3 linked regions of the Methyloterricola oryzae genome follow. The protein of the gene in region 1 interacts with the protein of each later gene in a pairwise test. Links are inferred from orthologs where the notes say so. Each region holds a gene or a part of one and is shown in the gene's direction. Other genes may lie near its edges.

The links. Proteins that work in one complex are often made in the same cells at the same time.
Region 2: the proteins of rho (region 1) and nusG interact in binary tests that used the Escherichia coli proteins (3 or more experiments, as listed by UniProt). The link is inferred for Methyloterricola oryzae from one-to-one orthologs.
Region 3: the proteins of rho (region 1) and hfq interact in binary tests that used the Escherichia coli proteins (3 or more experiments, as listed by UniProt). The link is inferred for Methyloterricola oryzae from one-to-one orthologs.

The regions. Positions count from the first base shown.
Region 1 is NZ_JYNS01000002.1:46,833-55,016, forward strand. Bases 3,203-6,121 are described here. They hold rho (transcription termination factor Rho), read left to right. Parts: upstream 3,203-3,993; coding sequence 3,994-5,250; downstream 5,251-6,121. Other genes in these bases: yrfG (GMP/IMP nucleotidase), read left to right, coding at 3,203-3,364; trxA (thioredoxin TrxA), read left to right, coding at 3,459-3,788; EK23_RS04085 (putative bifunctional diguanylate cyclase/phosphodiesterase), read right to left, coding at 5,259-6,121. Outside these bases: EK23_RS04055 (ABC transporter ATP-binding protein), read right to left, coding at 1-1,047; EK23_RS04060 (DUF6524 family protein), read right to left, coding at 1,318-1,758; 3'(2'),5'-bisphosphate nucleotidase CysQ, read right to left, coding at 1,779-2,597; more of yrfG, read left to right, coding at 2,675-3,202; more of EK23_RS04085, read right to left, coding at 6,122-7,352; EK23_RS04090 (YfiR family protein), read right to left, coding at 7,361-7,909; EK23_RS04095 (TOL_0244 family TonB-dependent receptor), read right to left, coding at 7,906-8,184. UniProt on the Escherichia coli protein: Facilitates transcription termination by a mechanism that involves Rho binding to the nascent RNA, activation of Rho's RNA-dependent ATPase activity, and release of the mRNA from the DNA template.
Region 2 is NZ_JYNS01000006.1:73,339-76,119, reverse strand. It holds nusG (transcription termination/antitermination protein NusG), read left to right. Parts: upstream 1-1,014; coding sequence 1,015-1,548; downstream 1,549-2,781. Other genes in the region: rplA (50S ribosomal protein L1), read left to right, coding at 2,081-2,776; rplK (50S ribosomal protein L11), read left to right, coding at 1,650-2,081; secE (preprotein translocase subunit SecE), read left to right, coding at 636-1,013; tuf (elongation factor Tu), read left to right, coding at 1-439. UniProt on the Escherichia coli protein: Part of the processive rRNA transcription and antitermination complex (rrnTAC). The complex forms an RNA-chaperone ring around the RNA exit tunnel of RNA polymerase (RNAP).
Region 3 is NZ_JYNS01000009.1:113,016-115,923, forward strand. It holds hfq (RNA chaperone Hfq), read left to right. Parts: upstream 1-1,285; coding sequence 1,286-1,531; downstream 1,532-2,908. Other genes in the region: glmM (phosphoglucosamine mutase), read left to right, coding at 1-654; gloA (lactoylglutathione lyase), read left to right, coding at 729-1,127; hflX (ribosome rescue GTPase HflX), read left to right, coding at 1,720-2,908. UniProt on the Escherichia coli protein: RNA chaperone that binds small regulatory RNA (sRNAs) and mRNAs to facilitate mRNA translational regulation in response to envelope stress, environmental stress and changes in metabolite concentrations.

The DNA.
Region 1 (8,184 bases):
TGCCCGGCTTGCGGGATTGTCGAGCAGTTCGTGGGGTTGGATGATGACGCGCACGCCGTTGGCGACATTGCCGATGTACTCGAAGAATTCGAGAAAGCGGCGGCTCAGGTTGCGCGCCTCGCTGATGATGAGCAGGGACAGGCTGGTGCTCATGGCGAAGTCGGCCACGCCGATGGCGCCCGTCTGCCAAAGCGTAAGGGCATATCCCAAGGTGCCCAGTTTCAGGATGAGCGCGGATATGAACTGGAACCAGCGCACCCGTTCCATGTACCAAAAGGTCTGGCGTCCGGTGCGCATTTCCAGGTCCAGGTAGCCATCCAGATAGCGCCGTTCATGGGCCAGGCGCGCGAAGAGGCGGATGCTGGACAGGTTGGTGACGGCATCGACGATCTTGCCGTTCACCTCGCTGCGGGTATTGGCGTAATTCTGGGCGTAGGGCTGGCAGCGGGTCGCCAGCCAGTAGGAGGCTGTCACGAAGCAGGCCGCCCAGGCGGCCACGAAGTAGGCCAACTCGGCGTGCGCCCGGTACAGCAGGGCGATGGAGACCGCGAACACGATGGAGATCGGCCAGAAATCGAACAGGATGGTCCACAGGGTATGGTTGACGCTGGTGGCGGTCTCGGTAATGCGGTGCGCGAGGGCGCCCGCGAAATGACCGTTGAAATAGCGTTGGGAGTGAAATTGCAGGTAGGCGAACAACTCGCCGCTCACCGCCTTGCGCAGGCGCGGCCCTACCATGATCAGGCACGCGCCGCTGGCGCGGCTGAACAGAACTTCGCCGAGGCCCAAGGCGGCGAACAGCAGTGCCGGGTAGCGCAATTCCCCCTCCAGGGTGAGGCTGGCGATGTCCTTGGCTTGGGTGACAGTTTCGATCACCTGGCCGATGGCGTAGGGGAGCAGGATGTTGCTGGCGGCTTGGCCTGCTTCCAGCAGGACCATCAGCAGAAACCAGCCCCGGAAGCGTCCGACGAAATGCCGGACGAAGCGGAAAGGGGTGTCCGGAAGCGGGGGAGGGGCGTCGCTGGCGGTCGAGGCTTCAGGCGGCATAGTCGGCAATATCACGAAACGGGCGGGTTGGCGCGGCGTTGGATTTTGGAACTCCGGCTTCGGGCAGGCTGGGCTGGATTCCAATGAGGCCAAGCCTGCCGGACGCCGCCCTGATCAATCCCCGTCTCAGAGCTTGTGAAAAATCGTAGCGAGCGGCCCAAGGGCAAGGAGCGCGGAGCACCGGAACCGCAGTGTATGTGGGGTACATGTGGATTCCGAGCACCGCGCGATGCAGCAATCGGGACGCGCAGCAGATTCTTTCACAACCGCTCAGTCGACCTCGTCGGTGGCGACTTGTCCCGTCAGCCGGCGCTTCATGTGTGCCCAGGACATCCCCAAGGCCAGCACCACGGCGATGACCAGCAACACCAGGTGGGTGAAAGCCGGCACCGACTCGGGGGTGAACACGTCCATCTCCGAGAGGAACCAGATGAACCCGCCGCAGATGGCCAGGGTCAGCGTGACGCCGAGCAGGCCCAGGGAATTGCGGGTCGCGTTGAAGAAAACGATCCAGGCGGTAAGAAGCAACACGCCGGCCATGAACTTGAGCGCATCGGAATTCCAGATGCCTTGGGCAACCGGTGTTTTCAGCGAGCTGGCGACCCAGTGGTAATAAGAATACCCTTCCGGGTTGTAGGTTGCGTACACCACGAAGAGGGCGGCGAGAAAGCGTAGGAACAGCCCTAGCCAGTTGAAGCCATCGTTGTTCATGTCAAGGTACCTCGTCGTGCTTATTCTTGGAGGCCTGTGGCATAGGTGTGCCAGGTTCTGGACTTATCGCCATAGACCAGGAAAAAGGGGTTCAGAATCGATTCTTTGGTGTTGTACTGGAGGCGCCGGCCCGCCAGGTCGGTCACGGCCCCGCCAGCGGCTTCAACGACGCACTGTGCGGCAGCGGTATCCCATTCGGAGGTCAGGCCGATGCGGGGATACAGGTCGGCTTCCCCTTCGGCCACCCAGCACAGTTTGAGCGAACTGCCGATGGATTTCAGGTCGTACTCGCCGAGGCGGCCGAGCAGCGTGGCGAGGCCCTCGGTCTGGTGTGAGCGGCTGCCCACTACCGCCAGGCGGGCGGGGGCCCGGTCGCGCACATAGATTTGCTGCGGATCGCCGCCGCCGACCCGCTTGAAGGCGCCACACCCCTCGGAAGCGAAATAGCACACGTCCATGGCCGGCGCATAGACCACGCCCAAAACCGGTAGGTGCTGATGGATCAGCGCCACGTTGACCGTGAATTCCCCGTTACGTTTGACGAATTCTTTGGTGCCGTCCAAGGGGTCGATCAGCCAATAGGTTTCCCAGGCGCTGCGGGCCGCGAAGGGTAGGTCGGCGGATTCTTCGGAGAGCACCGGATACACCGTGCTCAGTTTCTGTAAACCCTCGCTCAGGCAGTGGTGCGACGCCAGGTCCGCGGCGGTCAGCGGCGAATCGTCCTGCTTGAAGCCAACACGGAAATCGGAATTATAGATTTCGAGAATGCGACGCCCGGCTTCCAACGAGAGGGCGATGACTGGCTCCAAAAAACGGGAAGGCTCCTTCATAATGGGCATGGACAGGGTTCCTTTGCTGCTGCTCACGGGTGTTAATGCGCGCCACCGATACCGGAATGGAGGAGGAATATTAACCCATGATTGTATGGGATGACATTGATACCGTGTTTCTCGACATGGACGGCACGCTGCTGGATCTCAACTTCGACAACCATTTCTGGCAGGAATACATACCCGCCAAGTATGCCGAGCGCATGGGCATGGAACTCAGCGCCGCGCGGCAGGAACTGGGGCCGAAGTTTCGAGCCATGGAAGGGCGGCTCGAGTGGTATTGTCTCGATTACTGGAGCGAGCAGCTTCAATTGGACGTGGCAGGGCTCAAGCAGGAGATCGCCGGCTTGATTGCGGTGCTGCCCCATGTGCCTGAGTTTCTCGAGGCGGCGCGCAACAGCGGCAGGCGGCTGATTTTGGCGACCAACGCGCACCCCAAAAGCCTGGGGCTGAAGATGGAAAGAACCTGTCTTAACCGCTTCTTTGACGCCATCGTGAGTTCCCACGCCTTGGGTTTTCCCAAGGAACAGCCGGAATTCTGGCCGCGCCTCGCGGGCCAGGAACCGTTCGATCCCGCCCGGACCTTGCTGGTGGACGACAGTCTGCCGGTGCTGCGAGCAGCCAGGGTTCATGGCGTCGCCCACCTGGTGGCGGTGCGCAAGCACGATAGCCAGCGGCCCAGCCGAGACATCCGGGAGTTCTGTAGCATCGAGGACTTCAGCGAACTCATGCCCGGGCTCACGGCGGCGCGGGTCTTGAATTTTTGCGGGGATTAAGCTCAAATTGCCCCATTGCCGTCAGCGTCCTCCCATTGTGGGCCGCACACGTCCCTTTGCCCGCCGCAACCCATCAACAACCCGGAGATTTCCAGTGAGCGAGAAGATTCTGCATCTGAATGATGACGACTTTGAAGATAAGGTACTCAAAGCCGATGGTCCCGTATTGGTGGATTACTGGGCAGAGTGGTGCGGTCCCTGCAAGATGATTGCTCCGGTGCTGGAGGAGATTGCCAACGACTATGACGGCAAACTGACCATCGCCAAGATCAATATCGATGACAACCCGTCTACGCCGCAGCGTTATGGGGTGCGGGGCATACCGACGCTGATGCTGTTCAAGAATGGCGAAGTGGAGGCCACCAAGGTGGGCGCACTCTCCAAATCGCAGCTGGCGGCTTTCCTCGACAGCAATCTCGCTTGAGGCGGATGCGGCCCGTCTCGTCGCGGTTTCTGGACGGGCCCAATTACCTGTGCTATTTTTTCGCCAGAACTAAAGAAACTTCCTCTTAAGTCCGTGCCGGTTCCGGCGCTCCCCCTCTGATAGTTCTTGGACTCGACGCCTGCTCGCTCGAGTAACTCAATTCCAGCAACTGTTTCCTGAAAACCCGCATCCTCATTCTTAACCTATGAACCTTACCGACCTGAAGCGCAAGCCTGTTTCCGAACTGATCGAAATCGCCGAGTCCTTGGATATCGAAGGCGTGGCCCGAACCCGCAAACAGGACCTGATCTTTTCCATACTCAAGAAGCAGTCGAAGGGCGGCGAGGACATCTACGGCGACGGGGTGCTGGAAATATTGCAGGACGGATTCGGCTTCCTTAGGTCGACGGACAGTTCCTATCTGGCGGGCCCCGATGACATCTATGTGTCTCCCAGCCAGATACGCCGCTTCAGTCTGCGCACAGGCGACACGATTTCCGGCAAGATCAGGCCCCCTAAGGAGAGCGAACGCTATTTCGCCATGCTCAAGGTGGAGCAGATCAACTACGAACCGCCTGAAAACGCCAAGCACAAAGTCCTCTTCTCCAATCTCACGCCACTCTTTCCCAAGTCCCGCTTCGTCCTGGAGCTCGGCAACGGCACTACCGAAGACCTGACCGCACGCGTCATCGACCTCATCGCCCCTATCGGCAAGGGTCAGCGTGGTCTTATCGTGTCGCCGCCCAAGGCGGGAAAGACCATGATCCTGCAGAACCTGGCGCATTCCATCGCGGAGCAGAACCCGGAGTGCTATCTGATCGTGCTGCTCATCGACGAGCGCCCGGAAGAAGTAACGGAAATGCAGCGCAGCGTGAAGGGCGAAGTGGTGTCCTCCACCTTCGACGAACCGCCCGCCCGCCATGTGCAGGTGGCGGAAATGGTCATCGAGAAGGCCAAGCGCCTGGTGGAGCACAAGCGCGACGTGGTGATCCTGCTGGATTCCATCACCCGCCTGGCCCGCGCCTACAACACGGTGGTGCCCTCGTCCGGCAAGGTGCTCACCGGCGGTGTCGACGCCAACGCCCTGGAGCGGCCCAAACGCTTCTTCGGCGCGGCCCGCAACATCGAGGAAGGCGGCAGCCTGACCATTATCGCCACGTCCCTGATCGATACCGGCTCGCGCATGGACGAAGTGATCTACGAGGAATTCAAGGGCACCGGCAACATGGAACTGCATCTGGAGCGCAAGATTGCCGAGAAGCGCATCTATCCAGCCATCAACATCAACCGTTCCGGCACGCGCCGGGAAGAGTATCTGGTACCGCAGGAAGAACTGCAGAAATGCTGGATCCTGCGCAAGATCCTGCAACCCATGGACGAGATGGCGGCCAGCGAGTTCCTGCTGGGCAAGCTCAAGGACACCAAGACCAACGGCGAGTTTTTCGACTCCATGAAGCGCTGAGGCCGCGCTCAGGAAATCGTGGCGGAGGTTTCGGCGACGGCGGGCTTGCCGTTGCTGACAAGCAGCAGCAGGGAGGCTTCGTTGGCTGGCAGGGGCTTGCTGAAGTAGTTGCCCTGAATGTGGCGGCAGCCATTGTTGCGCAGGTATTCCGCCTGCTCCCGGGTTTCCACGCCCTCCGCCAGCAATTCCAGGTTCAGGCTCTTGCCCACGGCGATGATGGCCGTGGTGATGGCCACGTCTTCCGGGTTGTCCGGGATGCCGTCGATGAAGCTGCGGTCGATCTTCAGGGTGGCGATGGGAAAGCGCTTGAGGTAGCTCATGGACGAATAGCCGGTTCCGAAATCGTCGATCGAGAAGCGGATGCCCATGGCGCGCAGGCGCATCAGCTTGCGCATATTGGCGCCGGAACCGTCCATAAGCGTGCTTTCGGTGAGTTCCAGTTCCAAAAGGCGCGGGTCCATGCCGGTTTCCAGCACAATCTGCAGCACTTTCTCCGCCACGGTGTCGTCCTTGAACTGACGCCCCGAGATATTCACGCCCAGCACAAAAGGCACCGCGCATTCTGCCTGCCAGATTGCGGCCTGGGCGCAGGCGGTGCGCAGCACCCACTCCCCCAACGGCACGATGAGACCGCTGTCTTCCGCGATGGGAATGAATTCGGAAGGGCTCACTGTACCCAGTTCCGGATGGCTCCAGCGCAGCAGGGCCTCCATCCCGGTGATGCGGCCGGACTCCAGATCGAACTGCGGCTGGTAATAGAGGACAAACTCGCTGCGCTCTAGCGCGCGCCGCAAATTGTTCTCCAGGGTCAGCCGATTGAGCGCGCGCCCTTTCATTTCCGGTTGGAAGAACTGGAAGGTGTTCTTGCCGCGTTCCTTGGCCGAGTACATGGCCGTATCCGCGTTCTTCAGCAGGGTACCGGCCTCGGTGGCGTCATCGGGACAGAAGCTGATGCCGATGCTGGCACCGACGAAGATCTGGTGCTGATCCAGGGTGAAGCAGGTGGAAAATGCCTGGATGATCTTTTCGGCGACGGCCATGCAATCTTCCGGGTGTTCCACCTTTTCCAGAATCACCGCGAACTCGTCGCCGCCGATACGGAAGATGTAGTCGCCGCTGCGCAGCAGCGCCTTCAGTCGTCCGCCCACATCCTGCAGGAGCAGGTCGCCGACCGCGTGGCCTAGGGTGTCATTGATGATTTTGAAGTTGTCCAGATCGATGAACATCAGCGCCGTGCGTTCGGCGAAGGAATTCGCGCCGCCGATGATGTGCGCCAGGCGCTCGTTGAAATAATGCCGGTTGGGCAGTCCGGTCACCGTGTCGTAGTAGGCCAGGCGGTCCAGATGCTCCTCGGCGCGGCGGCGCTCCGACAGTTCCTCGCGCAGGCTGCGATCGCGGTGCTGGATCTGCTCCAGCATGTCATTGAAGCAGTGGGCCAGGGAACCCACTTCGTCGCTGCTATGCACTTCCGAGCGCAGCGAGTAATCCTTGTGCCGCGAAACCTTGCGCATCAGGTCTGTCAGATTGAGCAAGGGGGCGGTGATAGCCGTCTTTAGTCGCTGCAGCACCAGAAAGGCCAGCAGCAGAGCGATGCTGGCCGAAAACGCGATAATGCTGAGATAACGCGGGAGTGTGCGGTAGAGGTCGTGAGGGTCGGCCTCGATCAGCAGGTCGCCGATTTTCTCGTCGCGCACCTGAATGTCCTGCCAGAACTCGAGGGCAGATGGAAACAAGGAGGGTGGGTGCGTCGTTACCACGGCGCCTTCCGCCGGAGCCGCAAGATTGGCATCCCGCGCATAGGACGCGAAGGGTTTGTGGTCCGGCAGGTATATCACGGCGCGGGTTACGGCGGGCGAGGCCTGCAGGGCCGAAAGGATCTCGGTGGCTTCATCGCGGTCCTGGAACAGGACGGCAGCCGACGCATTGCTGGCGATCATGCGACCGTCGGCCATGAGATTTTCCAGCAAGGTTTCGCGCTGGTACCACAATTCATGCAGGGTCAGGAACACCAGCACCAGACCGAGGGCAAACCCGGTGGTAGCCATGTTGATGAACTGGAGTTTGGTCTCGATGGACAGATTCTTGAAGCGTGACCGGATCATCGTGAACCCTAGTAGACGCGCTTGGCCAGACGCAAGAGCCTGGAGCTGATGTCGAGCCGGGCGGCGCGGGCTGCCGTCATGTTGACGTCAAAGGAAACCCGTTCATCCTCCATTTGCATCTCGATCATGACGCCACGGTCCAGGAAGCCCGGGGCGTCGCTGACAGTAAGCGCCCCCTTTTCGCGGGAGAGTTGGACCCAGCGCGGAAGGCTATCGGCCTCCGAATCCGCGATGAAAACGATCTGGCACTGCGCGCCCATTTCAGGAGCTTTCGGATGATCCACCTGCAAGCGTAGCCCCCCCGTGACTTTCTGACTCAGCTTATCGAATTCGCCTTCGAAGGTCTCCTCGGCGGCTACGCACAGGTGCAGCAACCCATCTGAGGGCTTTGGCCAGTCGATGAATTTGGCGAAGTTATAGATGAACGCGGCCTTCAAGGCGTATTCCGACACGTCAGTTTGAGCCTGCGCCGCCCCTGCCAGCAGCATGCCCATGAAGCCGCACAGGCGTATGGCTCGCGCCAGTTTCAGCGGGGTGGGGCCTGCCGCCCAAGTCAAAATGACCACCGGACCGTGGCAAGGAAGTCCCGTTCCAGGTAGGTGGGCGTGACCGCGAACGAACGTGTCCATTCGCGATGGTATTCGCTGCTGAGGTTGCGCCCCATCAGGGACAGTTCGAGCTGGCTCAATGGCTTCCAGGTGAGTTGCGCATCCAGCGTGAAGTAAGCCCCCAGGTTCTGGGTCGGCGTTTCCCCCACGTAGCGCAGGGCCATATCGAAGCGGGTATTGCCCGGCAGAGACAGGGACGAGCTCAGGAAGAACTGGTTATTTGG
Region 2 (2,781 bases), on another replicon or contig:
GGCCACCGTCAAGACCACCTGCACCGGTGTTGAAATGTTCCGCAAGCTGCTGGACGAAGGTCAGGCTGGCGACAACGTGGGCGTGCTGCTGCGCGGCACCAAGCGTGAGGACGTGGAGCGCGGTCAGGTATTGGCGAAGCCGGGTTCCATCACCCCGCACACCCATTTCGAAGCGGAAATCTACGTGCTGTCCAAGGAAGAAGGCGGTCGTCACACGCCGTTCTTCAATGGCTACCGCCCGCAGTTCTACTTCCGCACCACCGACGTGACCGGTTCGGTTGAGTTGCCGGAAGGCGTGGAGATGGTGATGCCGGGCGACAACATCAAGATCACGGTGAAGCTGATCGCGCCCATCGCCATGGAAGAAGGTCTGCGTTTCGCGGTTCGCGAAGGTGGTCGCACCGTAGGTGCCGGCGTCGTTTCCAAGGTTATCGAGTAATCGGTCTAAGAGTTGCTCCGGCCGGATCCAAGCGGCCGGAGTAGCGGTTCCATTGCGAAGGTTTTTACAGGTCAGTAGCTCAATTGGTAGAGCAGCGGTCTCCAAAACCGCAGGTTGGGGGTTCGAGCCCCTCCTGGCCTGCCATCTTTCGGCAGTCAAAGTAGTCCCCCCGTAGGTTACCTTTCAGAGAGCACTCATGGCAGCTCAAGCAGAACCCAGTGCATCGGCCTTTGATACCGCAAAGCTGGTCCTTGCAGTCGGTGTCATCATCGCCGGCATTGTCGGCTTTTACTATTTCTCGGCGCACGCTCTGCTCTATCGGGTCCTGGGTATGCTCGGCGTGGCCGGGGTTGCGATTGCGTTGATTTATAACACCGCCATGGGCGGCACCATCTGGGAATTTCTCAAGGAATCGCGGATGGAAGTGCGCAAGGTCATCTGGCCGACGCGTCAGGAGACGGTTCAGGCCACCCTCGTGGTAGTTGCCCTGGTGTTCCTGGTGGGTTTGATTCTGTGGTTGCTGGACATGTTCCTGTTCTGGGGTATTAGCTCCATGACCGGCCAGAAGGTGTGAGATGGCATTGCGCTGGTATGTCATCCACGCTTACTCGAATTTCGAGAACCAGGTCAAGAAGGCTCTGGAAGAGCGCATAAAGCGCGACGGCCTCGAGCATTACTTCGGCAAGGTTCTGGTGCCCACCGAGGAAGTGGTGGAAATGCGCCAGGGCCAGCAACGGAAGAGTGAGCGCAAATTCTTTCCCGGTTATGTGCTGGTTCAGATGGAGTTGAACGACGAAACCTGGCATCTGGTAAAGGACGTTCCGAGGGTGCTTGGATTTATTGGCGGCACCTCGGATAAGCCGGCTCCCATTACCGATGCGGAAGCCGAGGCCATCCTGAATCGGGTCGAGGCGGGCGTCAACAAGCCGCGTCCCAAGATTCTGTTCGAGGCGGGCGAGGTGGTGCGAGTCGTGGAAGGGCCGTTCAAGGACTTCAACGGCGTCGTAGAGGAGGTCAATTACGAAAAGAGCCGGCTGCGCGTCTCCGTGCTCATTTTCGGGCGCTCGACCCCGGTCGAGCTGGATTTCGGTCAGGTCGAAAAGGCCTGACCCCCGGCTTTAGTAGCCGGTTTTTTGTCCCGCCCGAAGGGGCTGGACGCCACTAACGGGGAGCTTGTCGCCGCAAGCGCTATACCCACTGGAGTCATTCAATGGCAAAAAAAATCACCGCGTACATCAAACTGCAAGTCAAGGCAGGTGAGGCCAATCCGAGTCCTCCTGTCGGCCCCGCGCTCGGTCAGCGCGGCGTCAACATCATGGAGTTCTGCAAGGCCTTCAACGCCCAGACCCAGAATGTCGAGAAAGGTCTGCCGCTGCCGGTGGTCATCACCGTGTACAGCGACCGCAGCTTCACCTTCATCACCAAGACCCCTCCAGCCTCCGTACTGCTGAAGAAAGCCACGGGCCTGAAGAGCGGCAGCGCGACCCCCAACACCAATAAGGTGGGCAAGGTCACGCGCGAGCAACTGGCGGAAATCGCTCAGGCGAAAATGCCGGACCTGACCGCTGCCGACATGGATGCGGCCATCCGCACCATCGCGGGCAGCGCGCGCAGCATGGGCCTTGAAGTGGAGGGTGTGTAATGGCCAAAGTTACCAAGCGTTTGAAGGCAATCAAGGAAAAGCTCGAGCCGGGTAAGGTATACCAGGCCGAGGAGGCTTTTACCCTGTTGAAGTCCATGTCCAAAGTCAAGTTCGTCGAGTCCATCGACGTGGCGGTGAATCTGGGTGTGGACCCGAGAAAGTCCGACCAGGCCGTGCGTGGCGCAACCGTGCTGCCCCGTGGCACCGGCAAGTCCGTGCGCGTGGCGGTGTTCAGCCAGGGTGCCAATGCCGAGGCCGCTCTGGCCGCCGGCGCCGATATCGTCGGGATGGATGACCTGGCTGCCCAGGTGAAGGCCGGCGAAATGAATTTCGACGTGGTGATCGCCTCTCCCGACGCCATGCGCGTCGTCGGTCAGTTGGGCCAGATCCTGGGTCCCCGCGGCCTGATGCCGAACCCCAAGGTTGGCACCGTGACGCCGGATGTGGCCACCGCCGTGAAGAATGCCAAAGCCGGTCAGGTACGCTACCGTACCGACAAGAAGGGCATCATCCATTGCACCATCGGTAAAGCCAGCTTCGAAGAGGCTGCCTTGAAGGAAAATCTTGAAGCGTTGCTGGTCGATCTGAAGAAGCTCAAGCCCAGCGCCTCCAAGGGCATCTATCTGAAGAAGATCACGGTCTCGTCCACCATGGGCCCAGGCTTGCCCGTGGATCAGGCCAATCTCGCGATTTAATTGAA
Region 3 (2,908 bases), on another replicon or contig:
GACATGAAGGCGGATTACGGTATCGCCCTGGATGGCGATGGTGACCGGCTCATCATGGTCGATCATCGCGGCGAGATCGTGGACGGCGATGAACTGCTGTACATCATCGCCCGCTCACGCCTGGAGACGTCCGGTCTGCGCGGCCCCGTGGTCGGAACGCTGATGACCAACCTGGGCATGGAGCATGCATTGCAGCGCCTGGGCGTCGGTTTTCTACGCGCCGCGGTGGGCGACCGCTATGTGATGGAACTAATGCTGCAGAACGACAGTCTTCTGGGAGGCGAGGGTTCTGGCCATATCATCTGCCGCGATCGCACCAGCACCGGTGACGGCATCGTCTCGGCCCTTCAGGTGCTCGCCGAGATGTGGCGAACCGGGCAGACGTTGCACGAATTGAAGCAGGGTATGGAGAAATATCCACAGACCCTCATCAATGTGAAGATCAAGGAGCGCGTCAAGCTGGAAAGCATACCGGCGGTGCAGCAGGTCAAGGAGGAGGTGGAGCGGGAACTGGGGCAATCGGGACGGGTGCTGCTGCGGCCTTCCGGCACCGAACCCCTGATCCGGGTCATGGTGGAGGGACGTGACGCGTCGCAGGTGGAAAACCTGGCCCAGCGTATCGCCGGCGTGGTGGCCGAGTCCCTGGCAGCGTGACGGCCCGGAAGACTCAAGATATCCTTTCGCACTTGAAGGAAGCGCGGATTAACGCCGGCGGGATGGTTCGATAAATGAGAATTTTGCATACAATGCTACGCGTGGGAAATCTGGATCGTTCCATTGCGTTTTATACCGATGTGCTCGGTATGCGCCTTTTGCGTCGTGAGGATTATCCGGAGGGTTCCTTTACCTTGGCTTTTGTGGGGTATCAGGGCGAAAGGGAAGGCACGGTGTTGGAATTGACCCATAATTGGGACACGGACCATTACGACCTGGGTAGTGGTTTTGGCCATATCGCCGTCGAGGTCGAGAATGCGCAGGCGGCCTGCGAAAAGGTGAGGCAACTCGGGGGAAAGGTGGTGCGTGAAGCCGGTCCCATGAAGCATGGCAGGACGGTGATTGCCTTTGTGGAGGATCCGGACGGATACAAGATAGAATTCATCGAAAAAGGAACCCAAGGAGTGGATTGAATACGCGCCCTGTAAGGCCTCTATCGCGAAAAACTGTTTTTTATTCAGAGCCTGAGTCCGGCCCGAGAGCAAGTGGCGGATTGCGGTATTATCTGTTCTAATTTGATTTGGATTCGCTGGCCATGGGAGCCGGCGCAATAAGAATAAGGAGAAAGAGGATGTCAAAAGGGCAAAACTTGCAAGATCCATTTTTGAATGCGTTAAGAAAAGAACACGTGCCGGTTTCCATTTATCTCGTGAATGGCATCAAGCTGCAGGGAAAGATCGATTCTTTCGACCAGTACGTGATCATGCTGAAGAACACCGTCAGCCAGATGGTTTATAAGCATGCCATCTCCACCATCGTCCCCGCGCGGCAGGTGAGGGTACCTCACATGTCTGAAGGCGCCGAGGGCGAGGAATAGCCCCATCCGTCCAACCCGCATCCATCCGCCGTTCGGGTCATCGCGCGGGAATGGCAGGTCCGCTTACGCGGCAGTCCCCGCCCGTGCCATGACCAGCTTCGAGCCGATCCGCAAAGTGTTTGTCCCGCTTGGCGCGTTAGCATGCAGTAGCACGCTGAGGAGCCGTCGCGCCAAGGGGCGCCACCCCCTTGTTTGACAGGCCGCAAACCGGCGAACGCGCCGTCCTGGTTCACCTGGAAACCCGGGGCGATGGGGAAGACTTGCTGGAACTCAAGGAACTGGCCCGATCCGCCGGAGCGGAAACAGTCGGCGTAGTGACTGGCAAGCGGCAGATCCCCGACGCACGCTACTTCATAGGCAGCGGCAAGTTGGAGGAATTGGCTCTGACCGTGGCCGCAACGGGTGCTGAACTGGTTCTGTTCAACCATATGCTCTCCCCGAGCCAGGAGCGCAATCTGGAGAAGGCGCTCAATGTCCGGGTCGTGGACCGCACCGGCTTGATTTTGGACATCTTCGCCCAGCGGGCGCAGTCCTTCGAGGGCAAACTGCAGGTGGAACTGGCGCAGTTGCGTCATCTCTCCACCCGATTAGTTAGAGGCTGGACCCACCTGGAGCGGCAGAAGGGCGGCATCGGACTGCGTGGTCCCGGCGAGACCCAGCTGGAGACGGACAAGCGCCTGCTTGGCCACCGGATCAAGGTCATCCAGAAGCGGCTGGAGAAAGTGGCGCAGCAGCGCAATCAGGGGCGCAATGCCAGACGCCGGGCGGAAGTACCTGTGATCGCCCTGGTCGGCTATACCAATGCCGGCAAGTCGACCCTGTTCAACTGCCTGACCCGCGCCGAGGTCTATGCGGCCGACCAGTTGTTCGCGACCCTGGATCCGACCTTGCGCCGGCACCAATTGGACAACCGGCAGGTGATCATCCTGGCGGATACCGTGGGCTTCATCCGGCATCTGCCCCATGAATTGGTCGCGGCCTTCCGCTCCACCCTGAGCGAAGCCAGCGATGCGGACCTGCTGCTGCATGTCATTGACGTCAACGACGAGCGCATGGAGGACACCATCGCCGAGGTCGATGAGGTGCTGGACCAGATCGGCGCTTCCGATGTTCCGCAGATCAAGCTGTTCAACAAGATCGACCTCAAGGAGGAGCCCGAGCCGCGCTTCGAGCGGGACGAATCGGGCGCAGTCGACCGCATCTGGCTGTCCGCCCGTGAAGGGCTGGGCCTGGAACTGCTGGACCAGGCGTTGGCCGAACGCTTTTCCGGCGCGCCGCTGCGGATGGAACTCAGATTGAGGGCCGACCAGGGAGCGTTGCGGGCGCGCCTTTACACCGTGGCCCGGGTTTTGCGGGATGAGCCAGGCGAGGATGGGT